Regions from separate parts of the Stenotrophomonas sp. TWI1149 genome, predicted to be linked through region 2. Evidence: predicted binding sites of a transcription regulator. Region 2 holds the regulator's gene; the other holds the start of a gene.
What was found. Region 2 encodes FliA, which starts transcription of late flagellar genes. Its sites were predicted from a motif close to TAAAGTTTNNCNNNCNNNGGCCGATAA; they were not measured.
Positions count from the first base shown of each region.

Region 1: a site for FliA is predicted at 2,022-2,048, ahead of ABE424_RS09100 (HDOD domain-containing protein). Genes of this name have one in related genera too.

Region 1 covers NZ_JBDJLB010000006.1:180,938-185,411, reverse strand. Annotated here, with positions in the region: gene ABE424_RS09110 (S8 family serine peptidase) at 1-675, shown strand, start outside; gene ABE424_RS09105 (Glu/Leu/Phe/Val dehydrogenase dimerization domain-containing protein) at 757-1,854, opposite strand; gene ABE424_RS09100 (HDOD domain-containing protein) at 2,142-3,257, shown strand; gene ABE424_RS09095 (phospholipase D family protein) at 3,259-4,474, opposite strand, start outside.
Region 2 covers NZ_JBDJLB010000004.1:128,195-132,668, forward strand. Annotated here, with positions in the region: gene flhF (flagellar biosynthesis protein FlhF) at 1-606, shown strand, start outside; gene ABE424_RS06090 (MinD/ParA family protein) at 593-1,480, shown strand; gene ABE424_RS06095 (RNA polymerase sigma factor FliA) at 1,477-2,223, shown strand; gene cheY (chemotaxis response regulator CheY) at 2,240-2,632, shown strand; gene ABE424_RS06105 (protein phosphatase CheZ) at 2,632-3,246, shown strand; gene ABE424_RS06110 (chemotaxis protein CheA) at 3,252-4,474, shown strand, end outside.

The DNA of each region.
Region 1 (4,474 bases), on a different contig from region 2:
GCGTTCGGTGAAACGCGCAGCTACGGCAGCCGGGAGTGGGGCAGTGACCGCGGCCGCGATCGTCAATCGCAGGCGCAGGTCTATGCGGGCTGGGGGACCGGCCGTGCGTATGCGATGGGCCAGATCGGCGCCGGCCAGTTCACCCGTGAGATCGATCGCCAGCTGCTGCTGGGGGCCGGCCAGTACGGCGTCAACGCGCGCTACGGCGGCAGCTTCAGCGCGGCCAGCGTGGAATCGGGCTACCGCTTCGGCAGTGCCACCGCCTCGCTGACGCCTTACCTGGGTGCCGAGTACGCCCGGGTGGACAGTGACGGTTTCAGCGAAGCGGGCGGCATGGGCTTTGGCCTGCGCGCGCACGATACCGTGAGCACGCGCAGCCAGGCCCTGGCCGGTCTGCGTGCCGAGCGTCGCTGGGGCGGCTGGTCGCTGCGCGGCTACGCCGAGTGGCAACAGCATCTGTCCAGCGACGGCCTGGCCTTGGACGCCAGCTTCGTCGGGGTCGAGGCCTGGGCACCGGTGGCCGGGTTGCAGCCGGCCCGCTCGGGCGGTCTGTTCGGGCTTTCGGTGGAATCGTGGCTGAGCCGCACCAGCCGCCTGGCCTTCGGCTACGACCAGCGCTTCGGCCCGCGGGGCGATCTGCGCCAGGTGCAGCTGCGCTATTCGGCCGGGTTCTGACAGCCGGTCTCACTGTGACGTGTGTAAAAAAAGAGGGCGCGATCGATGATCGCGCCCTCTTTCGTTGTATCGCCCAACGGCTCAGTTGCCGCGCAGGGTGCCCCGGCGCGGCGTGCTGGGACCCAGCGGCATCTTCAGTTTGCCGATCGACAGGATGCGCGATTCGGCGATCTGGTCGGCGGCGCGCTGCGGAGCGATGCCCTCGCTCTGCGACAGCGCGAAGATGCGGCCGAGGTTGTGGTAAATGCTGCGGATCAAGCGCATCGCACGCTCGCGGTTGTAGCCGTCGATTTCCAGCGAGACGTTCATGACACCGCCGGCGTTGACCGCGTAATCCGGTGCGTAGAGGATGCCGCGCGCATGCAGTTCGTCACCCACTTCCAGGCTCGAGAGCTGGTTGTTGGCGGTGCCGCAGACGATCCTGCACTTCAGGCGCGGCAGCGTGTCCGGATTGATCGCCCCTTCCAGCGCGCACGGGGCGAAGATGTCCGCGTTGACGTCGTAGATGTCCTCGGGCCTGACCGCTTCGGCACCGTATTCGGTGACCGCGCGGTCAACGCGCGCGCTGTCCAGGTCGCTGACGTACAGCTTGGCGCCGCGGTCGCGCAGCAGCTTCACCAGTTCCATGCCGATATGGCCCAGGCCCTGCACCGCGATGCTGGCCTTGCCGACTTCCTCGTGGCCCAGCTTGTGCTGCATCGACGCCATCAGCGCCTGCAGGGCGCCATATGCGGTGAACGGTGCCGGATCGCCGGAGCCGCCATGCACCTGGTGTACGCCGGTGACGTACTCGCTCTCCAGGTAGATGTTCTCCATGTCGTTGACATCGGTGCCGACGTCCTCGGCAGTGATGTAGCGGCCACCCAGCGAATCCACGTAACGGCCGAACGCGCGGAACAGCACCTCGGACTTGTCGCGCTTCGGGTCGCCGATGATCACCGCCTTGCCACCGCCCACGTTCAGACCGGCCAGCGCGTTCTTGTAGGTCATGGTGCGGCTCAGCCGCAGCGCGTCGGCGAGGGCCTCGTCGGTGCTGGCGTAGGGGCGCATGCGCACACCGCCCAAGGCCGGGCCGAGCGTGGTGTTGTGGATGGCGATGATCGCCCTCAGACCGGCGTCGCGGTTGTGGCAGAACACCACTTGTTCGTGACCGGTGGTTTCGAGGGTTTCAAATAACATGGTGGCTCCGATGGTGCGAACGGTGGCGAACAGCGGCGAACGCGCCAGCAAAAGGTGGGTTGTAAAACAAAAAAAGCGACGTCGTCGGGTCTCGGACGGGTCGCGCGGCGCCATTCTAGTGCATTCCGGCGGAGGGTGTTGTCAGGGCTCTCCCGTCGCGTCGCCATTAAAGTTGCTGAAGCGCAGGCCGATGCCGTGGCAACGGTGTGGATGGCCGGTCATCGCAGGAAGGATCACGTGGGCGCAGTCGCAACAAGGCAAGTGCGGGATCCGGCGTGTCCAGGGCCATGGGCGTGATCGGCGTGATGCTGGTTGGCGCCGCCGTGCTGGCCTTGCTGGGGGTGATCGGCCTGGTCCGCCACCGGCGTGCCGTGGCGCAGCCATCGAGGGCGCGTGTCGCCGCCGGGCAGGCGGGGGCGACGGCAGTGCCTGCCGCCGCTCTGTCGCCGGGCACCGATCCGGTCGCGGTGCTGCAGGGCGGGCTGCACACGCTCGCGCTGGTGCCCCGCAGTGGCGATGCCGCCGATGCCGCGGCGCCGCACACGGTGGAGCTGCGCGATGCCGTCACGGCGTCGCTGCTGGCCCGTGACTGGTCGGCCAAGCACCTGCCGCGCCGGCCGCAGCTGCTGCCGCAGCTGATCCAGACCGTCAACGACAGCGATGCATCGGCACGTGCGATGGCCGCGATCATCAGCCAGGATCCGGTGCTGACCGGCAACCTGCTGCGCATCGCCAACAGCCCGGTCTACCGGGTGCAGGCGCGCCCGGTGGAGACGCTGCAGCGCGCGGTCACTCTGGTGGGGACCGATGGCATCCGCCAGATCATCAGTGCGGTGCTGGTGCAGCCGGTGATGCAGCTGCAGTGCGATGCGTTTCCGCAGTTCAGTGCGGTGATCTGGGAGCACGCGCTGCTGGCCTCGCGCGCGGCCGCCGACCACGCCCGCACGGTGACCCACGAAGATGGCTTCGCCGCGCAGTGGCTGGGCCTGACCCAGGGCCTGGGGGCGGCGCTGGTGATGCGCCACCTGCTCGATGCCTGTGCGCAGCAGTCGGTGGCCGCGCCGCCGCGTGCGCTGGCGGCGGACCTGCTCGACAGCTGGACCCTGCCGGTGGCCAGTCGCATCGCGGCGGCATGGGAGCTGCCCAAGGCCGTGCACGACGCCTTGATCCGCCAGAGCGGCAGTGGACTGGCGGCGAGCCTGCGTTTCGCCCGCGCGGCGGCGGCGGCCAGCCTGCTGTGCCGGCACGGCCAGATCGGCCAGGTCCAGGCGCTGGCCCTGCTGGAACAGCTGGACGGCACGCCGCCGCATGCGCTGCAGTGGATCTGGCGGCGCGTGCACGGGCGCGCGGTGGAGACCCTGGACGGTGAAGAAGCCGAGCTCGAGGTCGCCGGGGCCGGCTGAGCTAGAGCTGCGATTCCAGCGGCAGCCAGCTGATCGCGCGCGCGCTGGCGCGCAACCAGAACCCGGTGTCCGGTTCGGTATACAACCACTGCGGTGGCTGGGCATCGCGTTCCAGCCAGCGGACGTCACCGTCCGGCCCCAGGGCCACCCAGTAGCTCTGGCTCGGGCTGGCCAGGCGCAGGTACTCCTGGCGCAGCTGCCCGGCCAGCACGGGGTCGTCGAACAGCACGCCCATCTCGGTGTTGAGATAGGCCGAACGCGGGTCGAGGTTGAACGAGCCCACGAAGCCCCGCCGGTCATCGACCATGAAGGCCTTGGTGTGCAGGCTGGCGCCGCTGCTGCCGAACAGGCCGCCGCCATCGACGTTGCCGCGCGATTTGAGTTCGTACAGCTGCACGCCACTGCGCAGCAGCGGCGCCCGGTAGTGCATGTAGCCACTGTGCACGGCGGCCACGTCATTGGCGGCCAGTGAGTTGGTGACCACCCCGACCTGGGCACCACGCGCGACCATCGCGCCCAGCCCTTCGGTGCCTTCCTCGCCGGGCACGAAGTAGGGCGAGATCAACAGCGCCTTGTGCTGTGCGCTTTCCAGTTCCTGGACCAGGCGCGTCACCAGCCAGCCGGCCTGGTCGTCGCGGCGATGCTTCATCGGCGGATCCGAGGCGATCTCCACGTTGGGCGTCCAGTGCAGGTCGAGTGCGTCGCGGTAATATGAGCGCTCCGCCTGCGAACGCGCTACGCGCGCCAGGTACGGCTTGGCACTGTCCAGCCGCGCTTCGTGTTCGCTTTCGCGGATCAGCAGGCGCAGCTGCGGTTCGGTGTAGAACGCCAGGGCGCGGATCGGCACCGCGGTGTCGCTGTTCCAGTAGTCGTCGAAGATCGTGTTGGCCTGCTGCACCGCTGCACCGGCCACCAGCAGGTCCAGGTCGCGGAAGTTGACGTCGGGGCGTGCGCTGAAATACTCCTCGCCGATGTTGCGGCCGCCGACGATCGCCACGCGTCCGTCGGCGATCCAGGACTTGTTGTGCATGCGGTGGTTGACGCTGAAAACGCGCTGCACCATCTCGACCAGGCGCCAGAGCCCGCTGCGGTTGCGGAAAGGGTTGTACAGGCGGATCTCGATGTTGGGATGCGCATCGAGCGCCATCATCAGCGCGTCCTTGTCCTGCGCGTTCATGTCGTCGAGCAGGATCCGCACGCGTACGCCGCGCTCGGCC
Region 2 (4,474 bases):
ACCGGCGCCGGCAAGACCACCACCATCGCCAAGCTGGCCTCGCGCTTCGCCGAAGCGCATGCCGCCCGCGACGTCGCCCTGGTCACCACCGATACCGGCCGCATCGGCGCCCGCGAGCAGCTGTACGGCTTCGGCCGCCAGCTCGGCATCGCGGTCCATGAGGCCAGCAGCGGCAGCGATCTGAACCAGCTGCTGGAGCGCCTGAAGGACTACAAGCTGGTCCTGATCGACACCGCCGGGCTGGGCCCGCGCGACCGCGCCCTGGCCGCCCAGCTGCAGTGGCTGCGCGCTGCCGAGCAGATCCGCACCCTGCTGGTGCTGCCGGCCAACACCAGTTTCGGTGACATGGACGAGGTCGTCCGTCGCTTCAGCGCCGCCAACCCGCAGGGCGTGGTGCTGAGCAAGCTGGACGAGACCGGCCGCTTTGGCAGCGCCCTGTCGGTGGCCGTGGATCACCGCCTGCCGATCACCTGGGTCACCGATGGCCAGGACGTTCCCGAAGACCTGCACCGTGCCAGTGCGGCCAATCTTGTACTTCGCCTTGAAGATTTGCGCCGCGCGGCCGATATGCCCTGCAACCCGGAGTTGAACCATGCCGTCGCGTGAGTACGCCAAGCTGACCAAGACCTTCCCGTTGTCGGCTACCCGAAGCCAGCCGCTGGGCCCGGTCCGCACCATCGCCGTCACCGGCGGCAAGGGCGGCGTGGGCAAAACGAACGTTTCGGCCAATCTGGCCGTGGCGCTGGCGGACATGGGCAAACGCACGCTGCTGCTGGACGCCGACCTCGGCCTGGCCAACATCGACGTGATCCTGGGCCTGCAGCCGAAGGTGACCCTGGCCGACCTCGTCGCCGGGCGCTGCACCCTGGAAGAAGTGATCATGGAAGGCCCCGGTGGCGTGCTGGTGGTCCCGGCCGCGTCCGGCCGCCGCCACATGGCCGAACTGCAGCCGGCCGAGCACGTCGGCCTGGTCAACGTGTTCTCCGAGCTCGAACGCGAGCTGGACATCATGATCGTGGACACCGCCGCCGGCATCACCGATGGCGTGCTGACCTTCTGCCAGGCCGCGCAGGACACCGTGGTGGTGGTCTGCGATGAGCCGGCCTCGATCACCGATGCCTACGCGCTGATCAAGGTGCTCTCGCGCGAACGCGGCGTGGATCGGATCCAGGTCGTGGCCAACATGGTCCGCGATCCGAACGAAGGTCGCGTGCTCTACGAAAAGCTGACCCGCGTCTGCGACAAGTTCCTCGCCGATGTCTCGCTGAACTACCTGGGCTGCGTGCCGCAGGATGACTGGCTGCGCCTGTCGGTGCAGCGCCAGCAGCCGGTGGTGAAAGCCTATCCGTCCAGCCCGTCGGCCCTGGCATTGACCGAAATCGCGCGCCGTACCGCGCGCTGGCAGGCCCCGACCGAGCCGCGTGGCGGGGTCGAGTTCTTCCTGGAACGCATCCTCAAGCAACGCGGGGTGACGGCATGAAGGGCGCAGCACAATACAAAGAAGTCCAGCGGACCGCGGCCAACGAGTGCATTGCCCAGCACTCCGACCTGGTCCGCCGCATCGCCCACCATCTGGCGGCGCGCCTGCCGGCCAGCGTGGAGGTCGATGACCTGATCCAGGCCGGCATGATGGGCCTGATCGAGGCCTCGCGCAGCTACGACGCGGATCAGGGCGCCTCGTTCGAGACCTATGCCTCGATCCGCATCCGCGGCTCGATGATCGACGAGATCCGCCGCGGCGACTGGGTACCGCGCTCGGTGCACCGCCGTGCCCGCGATGCTGCCGCGACCATCCGCCGGCTGGAGCAGAGCACCGGCCGCGCCGCCAGCGCCACCGAAGTGGCGGCCGCGATGGACATGCCGTTGCCCGACTACCTGCGCCTGATGGAGGACGCCTCGCGCGGCCAGGTGCTGAGCCTGGAATCGCGGATCGAAGACCAGGGCGAGCTGGATACCGTCGCCCAGGGCGGCCCGACCCCGCAGCAGGTACTGGAGCGCGGTGAGTTCGGGCGCGAGCTGGGCAACGCGATCGGCCTGCTGCCCGAGCGCGAACAGCTGGTGCTCTCGCTGTACTACGAGCAGGAACTGAACCTGAAAGAGATCGGCGCCGTGTTGGGTGTCAGCGAATCGCGCGTGTGCCAGATCCATGGCCAGGCCGTGCTGCGCCTGCGGGGCCGGCTGAAGATCTTCGAGGCGGCAGACGCCGGCCTCGAGAACCATTGAAATCGAGGAAAGTGCTTTGAACAAGAACATGCGTATCCTGATCGTCGACGACTTCTCGACCATGCGTCGTATCGTCAAGAACCTGCTGGGCGATCTGGGCTTCACCAATACGGCCGAAGCCGAGGACGGGCATGCCGCGCTGGCGATGTTGCAGAGCCAGCCGTTCGATTTCGTGGTCACCGACTGGAACATGCCGGTGATGACCGGCATCGACCTGCTCAAGGCCGTGCGTGCCGACGCCAAGCTCAAGACCCTGCCGGTGCTGATGGTGACCGCTGAAGCCAAGCGCGAGCAGATCATCGAAGCGGCGCAGGCCGGCGTCAACGGCTACATCATCAAACCGTTCACCGCCCAGACCCTGGAAGAAAAGCTCGGCAAGATCTTCGAACGCCTGGCGGCGAGCGCCTGATGGAGACCCTGAGCGACAAATCCGCGCTGGTGCAGCGCCTGCAGGACGCCCTGGCCGCACTGGAAAGTGGTGACGAAGCCGGTTGGCGCCGGGAAATCGACGCCCTCGCCGCGCTGCGCACGCAGCCGATGATGGCCGGCCTGAACCGCCTGGCCCGCGAGCTCGGCCAGGCCCTGGGCGAGCTGCCCAGCCTGCCCAGCGAAGCCGGCGAGCTGGATGACGCCTGCGCGCGCCTGGACCACGTGGTGGCGATGACCGAACAGGCCACCCACCGCACCCTGGACCTGGCCGAGGAATGCCGCTCGCTCACCGAGCAGCTGCGTGCCAACGGGTTGACGCCCGACCAGGGCCAGCAGCTGGACCGGATCCGCCACAACCTCACCGAAATCGCGCTGACGCAGAGCTATCAGGACCTCACCGGGCAGATCATCCGCCGCGTGGTCGGGATCGTGCGTCGCGTGCACGAGGGCTTCGGCGCGCTCGGCCTGCCGCCGCAGGACGACGAAAAGAAGCGCGACAACAACGGCCTGGCCGGCCCGGCCGTGAACGGCCTGGATCGCCACGCGGTGTCACAGAACGACGCCGACGACCTGCTTTCGGACCTGGGACTGTAACGCTCATGAGTGCTGTTCCAGACGATATCGCTGCCGACTTCATTCTCGAGGCCCAGGAAATCCTGGACCGCCTCGGCGAACAGCTGGTGTCGCTGGAGCAGGCGCCCCAGGACACCGACCAGCTCAACGCCGTGTTCCGGGGCTTCCACACGCTCAAGGGCGGTGCCGGCTTCCTCGGCATCCAGGCGATGGTCGAGCTGTGCCACGCCGCCGAGGAAACCCTCGGCATGGCACGCTCCGGCCAGGCCACGCTGCAGGCCCACCACTTCGATGCGGCCCAGCAGTCGCTGGATTACCTGCAGTCGATGCTCGATTCGGTCTCGGCCGGCACCGAGCCGGGCTATGCTCCGCCGGAGCTGATCGCCCAGTTCGATGTCAACGGGCCGGCCACGCCGGCGCCGGCGGCCGCCACCACGGCCAGCAGCGGCGGCGAGATGATCACCGATGATGAGTTCGAAGCGTTGCTCGACCAGTTGCATGGCGGGGCCGCACCGACCGCCATCGCGGCCCCGAAGAAGGATGACGGCCTGATCGGCGAGGACGAGTTCGAAGCCCTGCTCGACCAGCTCCACGGTGGCGCCGTTCCCGGTGCCAAGGCCGTCGCCGCCGCACCGGCTCCGCGTGCCGTGGCCGCCCCGGCGGCGCCGATGGCCAAGCCGGCGCCGGCCAAACCGGTTGCCGAAGCCGAGCACACCGTGCGCGTGGATACCAAGCGTCTGGATGCCATCGTCAACCTGATCGGCGAGCTCGTGCTGTCGCGCAACCGGCTCAAGACCCTGCGCGCACGCCTGCACGATGAAGAACTCGACCGCGCCGTGTCCACGCTGGACATCGCCACCGCGCGCCTGCAGTCGGCGGTCATGCGCACCCGCATGCAGCCGGTCGGCAAGGTGTTCTCGCGCTTCCCCAAGGTGGCCCGCGATGTCGCGCGTTCGCTCAAGAAGGAAGTCGAGCTGGAGCTGATCGGCGCGGAAACCGAACTCGACCGCAACCTGGTCGAGGCGCTGGCCGATCCGCTGGTGCACCTGGTCCGCAACGCGATCGACCACGGCGTGGAAATGCCGGACCTGCGCGAGGCACAGGGCAAGCCGCGCAGCGGCCATGTACGGCTCTCGGCCCAGCAGGAAGGCGACTACGTCAGCATCGAAGTGCAGGACGACGGTGCCGGCATCGATCCCGAACGCCTGCGCCAGAAGGCCCGCGAGAAGGGCTTGATCGACCCGGAAGC